DNA from 3 places in the Methylomonas rapida genome. Region 1 is predicted to be linked to each of the others. Evidence: riboswitches for the same ligand, from Rfam matches in the RefSeq annotation. Region 1 holds a riboswitch; each other region holds the start of a gene.
What was found. Region 1 has a riboswitch for cobalamin ahead of NM686_RS10775 (CbtB domain-containing protein). Riboswitches for the same ligand answer to the same signal wherever they lie in the genome.
Positions count from the first base shown of each region.

Region 1 (4,906 bases):
TACGCCTTTCTTTAGCGCGAAAAACTTGCTGGAGTGTCGGGCATTGATCGTGTCGATCTGCGTGACTATATGCTGGCCATCACTGCTAGAATGTTTCTGATGGTGGATGTCGTACGCTTGGAAAACAGGTAACGCAGCCGTAGCGTTGGAAACGGCGTCATTCGCTGCATGTAGCGTTTCCGCCCGCAGGAAATTGCGAGCCGTCGTCAGCAACGCAGAATGACTAAGACCTGATACTTCCGCCATTTTCCATAAGCCCATATTGGTACCCATGGCAACAATACACGCCAGGATGAGTCTCGGATCGGCATCTTGTTTAACGTAGCGCTCCAAAACGTGGGCAAATGCTTTCAAGAATCCTGTTCTTTCAGCGACGAACCAAAGCAGGTCAGCCACGCCGATACTTGGCAATCGACCATAGAACGGACTGTTGGTTGGTTCTTCCTCGGAGGGATAAACCAACGTCCAGCGAAGTTTTTCCCCGGTACCGGTAATTTTGATATGTTTATTGTCGCCGCTTTCAATACGCTGGTTCACTGATTTGTACTTGGCTTCCAGTTCCCGCTTGAGCGCGGCTAACGTATCCTGGATTGGTGTCAACAGAATCGGTGCGCCGATTTCTTGCAATATCGCCTCTTTATCCTTATTCCAACGCGCGGCGTTGATCAGGTCGTCATCAAAGCTGCGAAATTCGTTGCTATCCCGAACAAATACGTCACAGGCTTCAAGCGCCTTCCGTAGCTCGCGGTACACCAGGAACTCATAACGATCAACCTCTAGGGTTTTCTTTTTATGTTCTTCCGACTTGGTATACAAATACCGCTGCAAATTCTTTGCAATGATTCCGGTCGGGAAGTTGGCCGGGTTCATCTGTCGTGGTGTCTTGCCCTGGCGCAGCAACTCCTGTAGAAAAAGGATAGATTCCAGCAGGGGCTCATCCGACACCAGGCAAACGAAATCGAGGTTACAGAACAAATGCCGTAAATTGAGCTTGAATTTGTGCCGCAGCGTACCGTAATACGACCATTCAAAAGCGGTTTTATCGAATTCGATGTTGCGCATAAAATCGGATACGACTGGAAAGCTCTCGATGTTGAGCAGATCGAAAGCCTTTTGCTTTATGGTCGCAAACGGTGTTTCATCAGGAATTGAAGCGTCGATGAACAATTCCAGAACTTGGCCTGCCGCCTGGAGATTCGCGCCGGCCTCGTTGATGGCTTGCTGCATGGCCTCGTCGGCGGCAAGTTTGGCTTGTTTCTCGTATTGGCCAATGAGACAAATCAGGGCTTCGATCAAATTATCGTTGATTTGCCGAAAGCGATGAAAGGCGAAACACAGCAAATACAGGCGTGTTGTGGGTTCCGCCATGCGCCGCAGCTTGTAGACGGAGTAGAACGGAACCAATGAGGCATAGTATTTTATACTCTCATTGGACAGGCCGGCAGTACCCAGAAAGCTTTGCCCGAATTCATACAGCGGCTGAAAAAATTTGCGGCGGTCAACCTCCTGGCGTAACTCGCGGTAACTGAAATCCTTAGGCTCGTGTTTGAGTAGGCTGATGCGATACATGCCTTCCTCGGACTCAAGCAAGGCTTCGAGCTGCTTGTCGACATCCGGCGTCACGGCTTTTTTCAGTAAGTCCGTAATCCGCCGACGTTCGCCTGTCACTACTCGGCTCACCATGTCCTGTAGATAAGTGTAGCCAGGAGCAATTAGGCGTTGGTTCGTAAGGTATTGTAAGGTTTCGCGTAGGATGTAAATCGGCTGTGTCGACAGCATGGCGACCCGCTGCGCTTTCTGTTCCAGTGCCGCCTTGGCCTCGCCGTCGCATAGGCGATAGTCGAATAACTGGAGGATGATCTGTTGCTGTTCGAGCCGGGTCGGCTTGGAAAGGGTTTTGATCTTATCTAATGCCTGGTCGGGGAAATACCGCTGGAGAATATAGTGTAGGTCGTCGAGCACGGCCTCCCGCCCGTAAACAAAAAACTGTTGCTTGGCCTTGAAATACCCGATTTGAAGGATTAAGTGGACTGCCGATGAGCGGGCATAAACGGCGTCGACAGCTTTCTGTTCAATCACGCTTAAATCGAAGAAGAGACTGCGGTCGTGATCGCTGAAACGAGGCAACCCGTATAGATCATCGATTTCACTTTTCGTCAGGATAGACAGGCGGCGCGAATTGACGTTCATTCGGCGCCGCTTTTCGGCGAGTGCAGAAAGTACACTTTTTGCACCCTACGTTCACCGATCCTTTCCAATTTCAATTCCTTTAATTTTGAGTGCAGAAACCTTTGCCAAAATCATAATGCATTTAACTGTGCTATGTGTTAACTTTTTGCACTATGCAAACCAATACTACCTCTACCACCACGCCACTTCATCGAATCGGCTATGCCCGAGTCAGCAGTATCGGCCAAAATCTGGATTCTCAAATTGATGCGCTGCAAAAAGCGGGGTGCGGCAAAATATTTTCCGACAAGATGACCGGCTCGCACATGGATCGACCTGGCTGGGATCAGCTTTTAGAATATGCTCGCCCTGGCGATACCTTGGTTGTCAGCGAATTAAGCCGCATGACGCGCTCTTTGATGGATTTACTGACAACGGCAAAGGTGCTGGAACAGCGGCAAATTAATTTAGTGTCATTGCGCGAAAATATCGATACCACCACGGCGACTGGCCGTTGTTTCTTGTCGATGATGGGCGCTATTCACCAAATGGAGCGGGAACTTCGCGCAGAGCGGGCGGCAGCGGGACGTTCATCCGCTAAAGCGCGGGGCAAAACGGGTGGAAGACCTAAAACTGACCCAGAAAAATTGGAGAATGCCAGAATCCTCTATGAAAACTCGGACAAAACTGCCGCCGAGGTTTGTGAGATTACCGGCGTAGGGAGACGAAAATTCTTCTCCTACGTGGCCGAGAAACGGAATGGCTCTGGTAAAACGTAAAATTGCATTTGAATTGGGGCTGACAAATGCACGAATTCTAGAGTGCCAATTGTTCTCTCGGGGGCTTCGGTGGATTGATCCAAATTAGCTCGGTCAAACTTAATCGAGTATAATTACTCTAGGTTTAGGTTCCCGCTTTGGCGGGTGAAACTGGAAGTCGGTTCAAGGCCGACGCTGCCCCCGCAACGGTAGGTGATTCGTCACGAGCCCGGAGACAGGCCTGAAACTTTAGCAACAGTCGCGGAGGGCGAGCTGTCAAATCGGTTTTTTTGGTTTGCCGTTCCCGCTGTTTTTCCGTCCACCTCATTCGGAACAGCCAACCATGAAAACGCTCACTGCCTCAACTGCCATCGTTTCCTCCAAACTCCTGCCCGGCCTGAGTGCCATTGTATTGGGCCTGAGCGTCGTTTTGGGTCTGGGTTTCTTGCAGGACGCCAATAACACACTGCACAACGCCGTCCACGACGGCCGTCATAGCGCAGCCTTTCCTTGCCATTGACATGGCGGATTTTCGCAAACTGGTCGCAGTCTCGCTGCTGGCCGGCGTATTGGGCGGCTTGTTGCTCAGCGTATTGCAACATTATCAAACCCTGCCGTTGATTTTGGCCGCCGAACAGTTCGAAACGCCATCGGCCGAACAGGCGCATGACTGGCAGCCGAGCTATGGCTGGCAGCGTAACGGCTTTACCTGGCTGTTCAACAGCCTGACCGGCTTCGGCTTTGCCTTGTTGATCAGTGCCGCCATGTACTGGCGCGATCAACGCGGCTATCTGTATGGGCTGGGCTGGGGTTTGGCCGGTTACTGGGTGTTTTTTGTCGCGCCGTCATTGGGACTGCCGCCAGAACTGCCCGGTACCGACAGCGCCGAGTTGCATAGCCGTCAGGCCTGGTGGCTGTTTACCGCAGCGGTGACGGCAGGAGGTTTGTTTGGCCTGTTTTTGAGCAGACAGCGCTGGCTGCAAATCGGTGGCGTCGGTTTGCTGGTATTACCGCATATCATCGGAGCGCCCCATCCGGAAGTTGCCCACGCCTTGGCTCCCGAAGCATTACAACAGCAATTCGTCATTGGTACGGCCATCAACAACGCCGTTTTCTGGCTGGCGTTGGGTGCTTTATCGGGCATGGCGTTACGCAAAGTGACATTTTCATGATGCAGACCATGGCAACGCACCATTGCCCGGCAATGTTGATTAGCGCCCCCGCCTCCGGCCAAGGCAAAACCACCATCACCGCAGCCCTGACCTACTACCATCGCCAACAAAACCGCAAGGTGCGAGTGTTCAAGACCGGGCCGGATTTTATCGATCCGCAAATCCTGAGCTTTGCTTGCGGACACCCCGTTTATCAGCTGGATTTATGGATGATGGGCGAAGCGCATTGCTGCGAGCTGCTGTATCAAGCGGCAGCCGATGCCGACGTCATTCTGATCGAAGGCGTGATGGGCTTGTTCGACGGTGACAGCAGCAGCGCCGATTTGGCGCAAACACTCGACGTGCCGGTGGCGGCGGTCATCGATGCCGGCGGCATGGCGCAAACCTTTGCCGCCGTGGCTTATGGTTTGGCCCACTACCGGGCTGATTTGCCGTTTGCCGGTGTCATTGCCAACAAAGTGGGCAGCCCTGGCCATGCCAAATTGCTGTTAGAGGCCTTGCCGGAAAACCTGCCTTTGCTGGCGGCAATGGCGAAAGACGATGGCGTAGGCTTGCCGTCCCGGCACTTGGGCTTGTTGCAGGCCGACGAAATCGGCGACCTCGATCTGCGCCTGGCGCGCGCTGCCGATTTGCTCAATAGCCTGGCGCTGTGCCGATTGCCGGAACCTGTTGCCTTCGCGCCGATCACGGCCTCACCGCCGCCACGTTTACTGGCCGGTAAACGTATCGCCGTGGCTCGCGATGCCGCGTTTTCCTTTATTTATCAGGCCAATCTGGATTGTTTGCTTGCGATGGGTGCCGAGCTGG
Region 1 covers NZ_CP113517.1:2,280,665-2,285,570, forward strand. Annotated here, with positions in the region: gene NM686_RS10765 (Tn3 family transposase) at 1-2,190, opposite strand, end outside; gene NM686_RS10770 (recombinase family protein) at 2,343-2,948, shown strand; cobalamin riboswitch at 3,058-3,186, shown strand; gene NM686_RS10775 (CbtB domain-containing protein) at 3,271-3,447, shown strand; gene NM686_RS10780 (CbtA family protein) at 3,449-4,099, shown strand; gene NM686_RS10785 (cobyrinate a,c-diamide synthase) at 4,096-4,906, shown strand, end outside.

Region 2 (4,906 bases), 1.1 Mb from region 1:
GTGGGCGCATCGTCACCAGCGGTTTTTTCCATCGCTGTTGCAGCCAGTGTGCGCAAGTAATAGGTGGTTTTCAGGCCTCGCCGCCAAGCCAGACGATACAAGTGATCCAACTGCTTGCCGGAGGCGCCGGCCACGTAAAGGTTGAGCGATTGCGACTGATCGATCCATTTTTGTCGACGAGCGGCGGCTTCGATCAGCCAGTCGGCTTCGACTTCAAAAGCGGTGGCATAACGGGCCTTGGTCGGTTCCGGAATGCGTTCGATGGCGGCCAGCGAGCCGTCGAAGTATTTCAAATCGGCGACCATCACCTCGTCCCACAAATCCAGCGCCTTCAGTTCGCGCACCAGCGCGGCGTTGACCACGGTGAATTCGCCGGACAAATTGGATTTGACATACAGATTCTGGTAAATCGGCTCGATCGATGCCGAAACGCCGACGATGTTGGCGATGGTCGCGGTCGGCGCGATGGCAACGCAATTGGAATTACGCATGCCGATTTGACTGATCCGCTGTCTGAGCCTGTCCCAATCCAGATGGGCACCGCGGTCGGTCTCCAACAGTCCGCCGCGTGCCTCGGCCAGGCTATCCAGTGTATCCAGCGGCAGCACGCCTTGTTGCCACAGGCTGCCGGTAAAGCTGCTGTAGCGGCCGCGTTGCTCAGCCAGTTCTGTGGATGCCTGGTAAGCGTAATAACACAACAGCTCGGCGGAACGATCAGCAAACGTCACCGCCTCGTCGCTGGCATAGGCCAAACCCATACGTTGCAGGCAGTCGGCAAAGCCCATCAGCCCCAATCCCACCGGACGATGACGCAGGTTGGCGTTGCGCGCCTTGGGGGTGGCGTAAAAATTGATGTCGATGACATTGTCCAGCATCCGCATGGCCGTGTTAATGGTTCGTTGCAGTTTGTCGGCATCCAGCTGCCAGTTGCCGTCTCGCTCGCTTAAATGTGCCGGCAGATTCACTGAGCCCAGGTTGCAGACCGCGGTTTCATCGGCCGAGGTATTCAGCGTGATTTCAGTACACAGATTGGAGCCATGCACCACGCCGACATGTTGCTGCGGCGAGCGCAGATTGCAGGCATCCTTGAAGGTGATCCACGGGTGGCCGGTTTCGAACAGCATGGTCAGCATCTTGCGCCAAAGTTGCACCGCGCCGATTTGCTTGTACTGTCTGATTTCGCCGCGTTCGGCCTTGGCTTCGTGATGGACATAAGCGGCGGCGAAGTCCGGGCCGAATTTGTCGTGCAGATCGGGCACATCGACCGGTGAAAACAATGTCCACTGGCCATTTTCCTCCACCCGTTGCATGAACAGGTCGGACACCCAGGCGGCGGTATTCATGTCATGGCAGCGGCGGCGCTCGTCGCCGGTGTTCTTGCGCAAATCCAGGAATTCCTCGAAATCCAGGTGCCAGTTTTCCAGATAGGCGCAGACCGCGCCCTTGCGTTTGCCACCCTGGTTGACCGCGACGGCGGTATCGTTGACCACCTTTAAAAACGGAATTACGCCCTGACTGTGGCCGTTGGTTCCCTTGATCCGGCTGCCCAATGCCCGCACCGGCGTCCAGTCGTTGCCCAGGCCGCCGGCGTATTTTTGCAACAAGGCATTTTCCTTGATGCCCTGGTAAATGCCGTCCAGATCGTCGGATACCGTAGTCAGATAGCACGACGACAATTGCGGATGGCGGGTGCCGCTGTTGAACAAGGTCGGCGTCGAACACATGAAGTCGAAGCTGGACAGCAGCCGGTAAAACTCGATGGCGCGTGCTTCGCGGTCGATTTCGTTCAAGGCCAGCCCCATCGCCACCCGCATGAAGAAACATTGCGGCAGTTCGATGCGGCGGCCGTCGATGTGCAGAAAATAACGATCGTACAGGGTTTGCAGGCCCAGATAATCGAATTGCAGATCGCGTTCGGCCAGCAAGGCCTGACCGAGGCGGGGCAAGTCGAAATCCTTCAGGCGCGGGTCGAGTAATTCGGCGGCGATTCCGGCGGCGATAAATTCGCCCAAACTATCGGCATAGCGTTCGGCCATCGCGGCCTGATTCACGGCCAGCCCCAATACTTCCAGACGCAAATGACTCAGCAGCAAACGGGCCGCGACCTTGGCATAGTCGGGTTCGCGTTCGATCAAGGTGCGCGCCGCCAGCACCAAGGCCTGGCGCACCGCAGTCAGCGGAATGCCGTCGTAGAGATTTTGCCGGGTTTGCGTCCAGACCAGTTCGGCATCGACATCGGTCAAGCCGGCGCAGGCCTCGCGACACACATCCTGCAGCGCCAAGCTTTCCAGCGGCTGACGTTGTCCGTCGACCTCGACCTGTAGCGAGGGGACAATGTCTGCCGCTGATGTTTCGGCCGTGCGCTGTTCGGCGTGTTTTTCGCGGTACAGCACATAGGCGCGGGCCACATCGTGGGCGCCGGAGCGCATCAAGGCCAGTTCGACCTGATCCTGAATGTCTTCGATATGCACCGTACCGCCGCCGGGCAGGCGTCGCGTCAATGCCTCGACCACGCTGGCAGTCAGTTGAGCCACCTGCTCGCGAATACGGGATGAATTGACACCGTGTTGGCCTTCGACAGCCAGAAAGGCTTTGGTGATGGCAATGGCGATCTTTTCCGGCTGAAACGCCACCACCGAACGATTACGGCGGATCACTTCCAGGCCGCTGTATGCCAGCGGCAACGGATAATCGGTAGTTGTAAGAACGCCTGATTCGGCAATGCCGGGACGTAGGTTGGATGAACTGACTGCGGTAGCTTGCATGCGATACTCCACGCGATTAATGACGGGAGTGGCGGAAGAGGAAGGGAAAGCCGGGAACCGGAGCGCGATACGAAAACCGCCGGAAGCCAATGCGCTTGCCATCGTCTTCGGAGGCACCCCGCTCCTGGTTGACTGAAGGTTTCGAAGGCAGGTCTCCTGGCTTTCGGGTCATCGTCTTGGTTCGCCTTCCCGGACTCGCGTCCAGTGGCATGCTTGAACAAAGACTCGCCAATTACAGTTGCGGGGGCAGCTCCGGCTTATCAGTAGTTAAAGATCGAATTCTTAGACCACCGACCGGATTCCCTTTTAATCCCCCTTTTGGGGGAACCATCTCGGAGAAGGATTCTAGGCTGGCGGCATAGGGACGTCAAGCTCAAATTACTATATGTGCCGATTAAATTTTTAATTTATCACTATATGTAGTTATTGCTGTTTGATTGCCAACCCGGTACGGGCATGATGGATCAGCCATTGCAGGTATTCCAAACCCACATCCTCATGCCGACAGGCCAGATACATGGTTTTACCGATGGGCAGGTCGGCGAAGCGCAAGCCGTTCAGACCGAGTTTGGCGGATTTGTCGGCCAGCAGCCATTCCGGTAGCAGGCAAACGCCGCGACCGGCTGCGGCCAATTGCAACATGATGTCGGTTTCCTCAACCTGGATGTGTGCAGCGGGCTCGATACCTGCCGGTTGCAGCACCTTACGGAACATGTCGAGGCGGTCGCGGGCCACCGGGTAGGTCAACACGGTTTCGCCGCGCAGATCGTCGGGCACGATGAGCCCGCGACCGGCCAGCGGATGGCTGTCGGCGACGATCAACGCCAACTCAAAATCGAATAATGGCTGGTAGCTGAGCAGGCCATTTTCGACCGGATCGGAGGTCAACACAGCGTCCAGCTTGTATTGGCGAATCGCCTCGAACGATTCAAAACGGTAGCGCGACGTGACTTCCACCGTCAAATCCGGCCAGGCGCGCAAATAGGGTTGCAGGATGTTACGGAACCATTCGTAGCAGGCATGGCATTCGATACCTATGGTCAATTTGCCGGTTTTGCCTTTAGCCAGTTGCGCCAAGTGGTTTTCAGCCGAATCGACGGTGGCGATGACCGACTCGGCCACCTCCGACAAATAGCGCCCGGCTTGACTCAACACCAGCGAGCGGCCCTGCTTGTACCACAGCGTCACGCCCAGGCGTTGCTCCAGGTTTTTGATTTGATGCGACAACGCCGACTGGGTCAGATGCAGGGTTTCGGCGGCGGCGCTCAGGGTGCCGTGGCGTTTTAATGCCAGCAGGATACGCAGATGGATCAATTCCATATCAATGAATAAGCCTCATAGATTGATGAAGAATCATCGATTATCGTCATTCGTTGATCTGTTTACAATGTTTTATGTGTCAAATATTCACTAGACGGCAGTTATTCATGACAAAAATTCACAATTTAGGTTTTCCCCGTATCGGCGCCAAGCGCGAACTCAAGTTTGCTTTGGAGTCGTACTGGCAAGGCCAGTCCTCGCGTGACGAACTCAAAACACTCGGCCAACAGTTGCGCCAGCGCCATTGGCAACTTCAAGCTGGACTGGATAGCGTGCCGGTCGGCGACTTCGCCTATTACGACCAGGTGCTGGACATGAGCTTTACCTTGGGCAACTTGCCCGAGCGGGTGCGGGATTTTCACGGCGACGCGCTGGACAACTACTTCCGCGTCGCCCGTGGCCGTTCGGCGGATTCGGCAAACGACGCCGACGATTGCTGTGCAGGCGTGGCCGCCGGCGAAATGACCAAATGGTTCGATACCAATTACCATTACATCGTGCCCGAGTTCTCCGCCGCCACGGAATTCAAACTGGATGCGTCCCGCCTATTGGAACAACTGGGGGAAGCCAAGGCCCAGGGCGTCACCACCAAGCCGGTACTCATCGGCCCGGTCACTTACTTATGGCTGGGCAAGGCCAAGGACGATTCAGACAAGCTGGCACTGTTGCCCAAACTGTTGCCGGTTTACGCGGAGTTGCTGGACACGCTGGCGGCGGAGGGTGTTGAATGGGTACAGATCGACGAACCGATTCTGGTCACCGAACTCGATGCCGTTTGGCAAAATGCCTTCGTTACGGCGTATCGGCAATTGGCTGATTGC
Region 2 covers NZ_CP113517.1:1,170,149-1,175,054, reverse strand. Annotated here, with positions in the region: gene NM686_RS05440 (ribonucleoside-diphosphate reductase subunit alpha) at 1-2,765, opposite strand, end outside; cobalamin riboswitch at 2,895-3,112, opposite strand; gene NM686_RS05435 (LysR family transcriptional regulator) at 3,189-4,085, opposite strand; gene metE (5-methyltetrahydropteroyltriglutamate--homocysteine S-methyltransferase) at 4,193-4,906, shown strand, end outside.
Region 2: it holds a riboswitch for cobalamin, as region 1 does, so the genes downstream of both, NM686_RS05440 (ribonucleoside-diphosphate reductase subunit alpha) here and NM686_RS10775 (CbtB domain-containing protein) in region 1, are expected to answer to the same signal.

Region 3 (4,906 bases), 2.0 Mb from region 1:
CAGGCCTTTCTCAACCGCTGTTGCCCATTTGCCGAAGGCAACCAAGGGATGATAAAGGGGGCGTGGTTCGCCGAGGCAATAATCGAGCGTGACGGCCAGCGCTAGGGTAAGCGTGAGGGACATGCAATAAAGAGCGGTTTGAATGAGAAAAGCAGACGAGGCGGGGAATGTACAGCGCTGTAGAGGGGACCTGAATCCCCTCTGTTGCGATAAAAGGCGTTAAATGGCTTCCTGGCGGGTTTTGGCAGGCAAAAATGATTTTGCGGCGCTCACCAAAGCAAAAATGACAACGCCATAGATCAGCGTGTGGGTCAAGTAAGGCGGATAGTACATCGCGACGCGTTCGATGTATTGGACCCAGGAGCCTTCAGGATAACGGCCAGATAACCAATAGAAACTGCCGTTGGAAAACAGGAAGGCGATGGAGGTCGACACGACCAAGGCCATGAACTGCTGTCCGGCGCTGACCAAGCTCAGGTGAGCAAATTGCCGGCACCATTTGCCACCCAGCCACATGGCGCCGTAACTGGCGATCAAAAATACATAGGCCTTGGATACGCAAAAATCGCTGACGCCGAGCTTGGTGATGGCCAGATAATCGATCAGACCGGCTTCCAGCAATAGCATGGCGAACAAATAGCGTCCACCCAGCCATAAGCCGGCGCAGAAGAATATCGCCAGCGAGGCATCGGGCAACGCGAACGGCGTGCCGAAATGATGAAAACGGGTGGCGGCCATCAGCGCCATCAAGGCGACGGCGCCGGGTTTAACTGCTAAAGTGGGTTTGTGGGTCATGTCATACTCCGAGGTTCAGTTGTTGTAGTGTATGGTAAAGAAAAAATTGCGTCCGGCATTATTATACGTATCGACGGTTTGATAATCCTTATCCAGCAGATTATTCAGCTTGGCGCTGAGCGTCCAGTATTTGTCGATATGATAAGCCGTGCGTAGATCGAAGGTCACGAATCCGTCCACTTCGTTGAGATTGGTTCTGTCATCGAAGCGACTGCCTTGCGCCAATATATGGGCGCCGACATCGAAAGCGTCGAACGAGCGTGACACGTCGTACGACAGGGTTTGCTCGGCGCGCCGTGCCAGGCGTAGATTGGTGACCCTATCTCTCGGGCTCAGCATCGCCATGTTCAGGCTATTGCGCCAGCCCAGGATTTGACCTGATATTTCCGCTTCCATGCCGTCTATTTGTGCCTTGTTGATATTTTCCACCGGAAAAATCGCAATCAGATCGTCGATGTCGGTATGGTAAGCGCGTAATTGCCAGTTTGCCCAATCATGGTTACCGGCAATGCCGGCTTCGAAGCTGGTGGATTTTTCCGCTTTCAGATTCGGATTGCCGTAGTTGGGAAAATATAGCTGGTTAAACGTCGGGGCCTTGAACGCGTTACCGAAGCTGGCAAAGGCGCTGAGTCCGTAGTGCCAGTTGTAACGCCAACCAAAATTGCCAGTGACGCTGTCGCCAAAGGCCTCGTTTTCGTCCCAGCGCAGCGAGGCATTCAGGAAATGATTATCGAAAACCCGGCTATGCAATTCGCCGAATACACCGACGTCGTAGCGCGACGATTCATTGTAACGGGTCGAGCTTTGGACTTCGTCGACCCGGTAATCGGTGCCTAGCGTCGCGCGGTGGTTGTCGGTCAAGGTGATATTGTTCAGCCAAGTCGCATTCCAGCGCGTGGTGTTGAAGCGGCTATAAAAATCCCCGTTGGGGCGAAAGTTATCTGCCTCGTCCTGCGTTTGTCCAAAACGCAACGTGGAACGCCAATTGTCCATGACATCGAAACTGGCCGAAGTACCGATCATCTGATTGACGAAGTCGGTTTTATTCGGGGTGCCGTCGAATTCGGTTTTGCCGAACGAGCGCAAGAAGAACGCTTCAACTTCGGTGTTGTTGTCGAAGCGATGGCCGGCGCGCGCGTTCAAGCCGGTATTGTAATAGCCGTCGCGGTCCGGTTCGTCGACAGGAAAAAAACCGTAAGTCGGTTGGCGGGCGTCGAAACCCTGGCTGTTCAGATGGGAGGCGCCCAGCGTGTACCAGCTGTTTCGCCATTTGCCGCTGACCGTGCCCGAGGTGGTAAAGGTATCGTAAGAACCCGCGCCGGTTTCGAAGCTGATGCTGGGTTGGTCGGTTTGCGCGCCTTTGCGGGTGAAAATCTGGATCACGCCGCCGATGGCCTCAGAGCCGTATAAGCTGGATTGAGGGCCACGGATGATTTCGATGCGTTCGATTTGGTCGATCGGGATGAATTGAAACGCCGCCTGCCCGGAGGTCACCGAGCCGGCCTTGATCCCGTCGATCAGCACCAGTATATGATCGGAGTTGGTGCCTCGCATGAATACGCTGGTTTCCTTGCCGTAACCGCCGTTTTCGGTAATATCGATGCCGGGTGCGGTTTTCAATAATTCCGGTAAGGTCCTGACTTGCAATTGTTCGATGTCCTGGCGAGTGAATATCGTGGTTGCCGTCGCTAATTCATCGGTCGCCGTTTCGCTGCGGGTTGCCGTTACCAAGGTGTCTGGTAGATTGGCGGCTTCGTCGTTCCTGGCCGCTTGTGCCGATGTCGACGCGCCGACGAGCGCCAGCACCAAGGGGGTGAAGAATGGTTTTTGCATGTTGTCCTCTGCGCCCACCGCGCATTCAGGTAAATAAACGACAGAGGAAAAATGGCGCACGAAAAAGACGGAGACAGGCTCTGACCATTCCGTAAACAGCCCTCCGCTGTCTCGAATGATCTTCCGGGCCAGTCTCCGGGCTCATAAGTGGTTTTGGCCTGAATCGCGGCCTTCCCATGCAAGATACACAGTGGCGTTTTCGCGATTCTTTTACTTATCTACCGTTGCGGGGGCAGCGTCGGCTTGGGCTGTTTTTGGTAAAAAGCCGTACCGACTTCCTGTTTAAGCTGAGTCGATGGTCTGACTCAGGCACCAGAAAGAGGGGGCGATTGTAGGCAGTTCAATCGGATCCTGCAAGCATCATTGCCTTGGGCGTTGCAATTAGTTTTTTCCGTGCTATAAATGCTCTATCGATTTTCACCATAGACGAAAAAACAGGCGGCAACATGGATATTCAATCTAAACAGCTAGGCGCGCAGGACATCGATTCCGATAGCATCATCACTTTCCCACTTGGCCTGCCAGGCTTTGAGGATCAAAAGCGCTTTAGATTATTTGGCGAAGAAGGCAACGAAATCGTTTATCGCCTGCAATCCGTGGATGATGAGAACTTGATTTTTTCGGTCGCGCATCCGGCCCATTTTCACATCAATTACGACTTTGTCCTGACCGATGACGAAGAAGCCTTGTTGCAGCTACAAAGCGTCGATGACGTACTCATTCTGATTTTGCTGCACAAGGAGGACAATGACGTCGAAGGCGGCAAGCCTACCGTCAAAGGATCCATCAAGTCGCCGCTGGTCATCAATACCGAACGGCGTATCGGCTTGCAGAAAGTATTGGCGACGATAGAACAAAGCATCACGCTGACCGAAAGAGTCAGTGAAATCGCCGTTTCGGAAGCTTGAGCGGAAAATCGGCCGCCGCGATGAGCGGCGGTTGCGGAAATTTAGGCGGCCTGGACCGGGATGGAATGGCTGGAATGGCTGATTTTGTTGTTGCCATCGAAATAAACCAGGGTAGGTTTGTAATTCTTCAATTCCTTTTCATCAAGGCTGGCGAAAGCGGCTATGATGATCAAGTCGCCAGGGCAAGCCAAACGGGCCGCGGCTCCATTGATCGAAAACACCCCGGAGCCTTCTTCCGCGCGAATCGCATAAGTGGTAAAGCGTTGGCCGTTGTTGATGTTGTAGATGTGAATTTGCTCGTATTCGCGGATTCCTGAAACATCCAGGATTTTGCCATCAATGGCACACGAACCCTCATAATCGAGCTCGGAATGCGTTACACGCGCCCGGTGTAACTTGGCTTTAAGCATGTTTATGTGCATGGTAAGCATCTTCAAATACTAGGGGAGGGGCGATTATGCCCGAAATCTGGCAGGCTATCAAATTTAAGCCGCTGCTGAATTAGATTAAAATTCAGTGCGATCAGCCAGTTGTCGGGAAAAATAGAGGTTATCGATCAAACGGGTTTTTCCGAGCTTGGCGGCGATCAAAACGACCAGATTCTGGTCGCTTGCTGTCGCCGGCAACAGGTCCACGCTGCGGCAAACCTGAAAATAGTCGAGCATGAATCCCGCTCTTTGCAGCACCTCGGCTTGCCGTTCGATAATGGTCCGATAATCATCCGGACCTTTAAGAATGGCATCCCGTACCGTTAGCAGCGAACGATACAGCAAGGGAGCCACTTGTCTTTCGCTTTCTGACAGATAGCCGTTACGCGAGCTCATCGCCAAGCCGTCGGTTTCCCTCACCGTCGGCACGCCTTGGATCTCGACCGGGATGTTTAAATCGGTCACCATGCGTCGAATCACCGCCAGTTGCTGAAAATCCTTCTCGCCCAACAGCAACAAATCCGGTTGAACCATGTTCAGCAATTTGCACACCACTACTGCCACGCCATCGAAGTGGCCGGGCCGGCTGGCGCCGCAATGCAGAATTGATAAATTTTTTACCGAAACTTGGGTTTGTAACGGCTGCGGATACATTTCTTCGACGGTCGGTAAAAACAACAAGTCGGCGCCACAGGCGATCAGTTTGTCTTGGTCCTGGGATTCCGTGCGGGGATAGCTGGCAAAGTCCTCGTTCGGGCCAAATTGGGTTGGATTGACAAAAATGCTGACCACGACTTTGTCGGCCTGATGACGTGCAGTTTCAACCAGCTTGATGTGACCGTCGTGCAGATTGCCCATGGTGGGGACAAAAGCAATGCTTTGCCCGGCTTGTCGCCATTGACGAATGGTTGCTCTTAATGCCTTGATGGTTTTGACGGTCTG
Region 3 covers NZ_CP113517.1:232,865-237,770, forward strand. Annotated here, with positions in the region: gene cbiB (adenosylcobinamide-phosphate synthase CbiB) at 1-123, opposite strand, end outside; gene NM686_RS01065 (hypothetical protein) at 220-795, opposite strand; gene NM686_RS01070 (TonB-dependent receptor domain-containing protein) at 811-2,628, opposite strand; cobalamin riboswitch at 2,738-2,960, opposite strand; gene fliW (flagellar assembly protein FliW) at 3,075-3,536, shown strand; gene panD (aspartate 1-decarboxylase) at 3,578-3,958, opposite strand; gene panC (pantoate--beta-alanine ligase) at 4,043-4,906, opposite strand, start outside.
Region 3: it holds a riboswitch for cobalamin, as region 1 does, so the genes downstream of both, NM686_RS01070 (TonB-dependent receptor domain-containing protein) here and NM686_RS10775 (CbtB domain-containing protein) in region 1, are expected to answer to the same signal.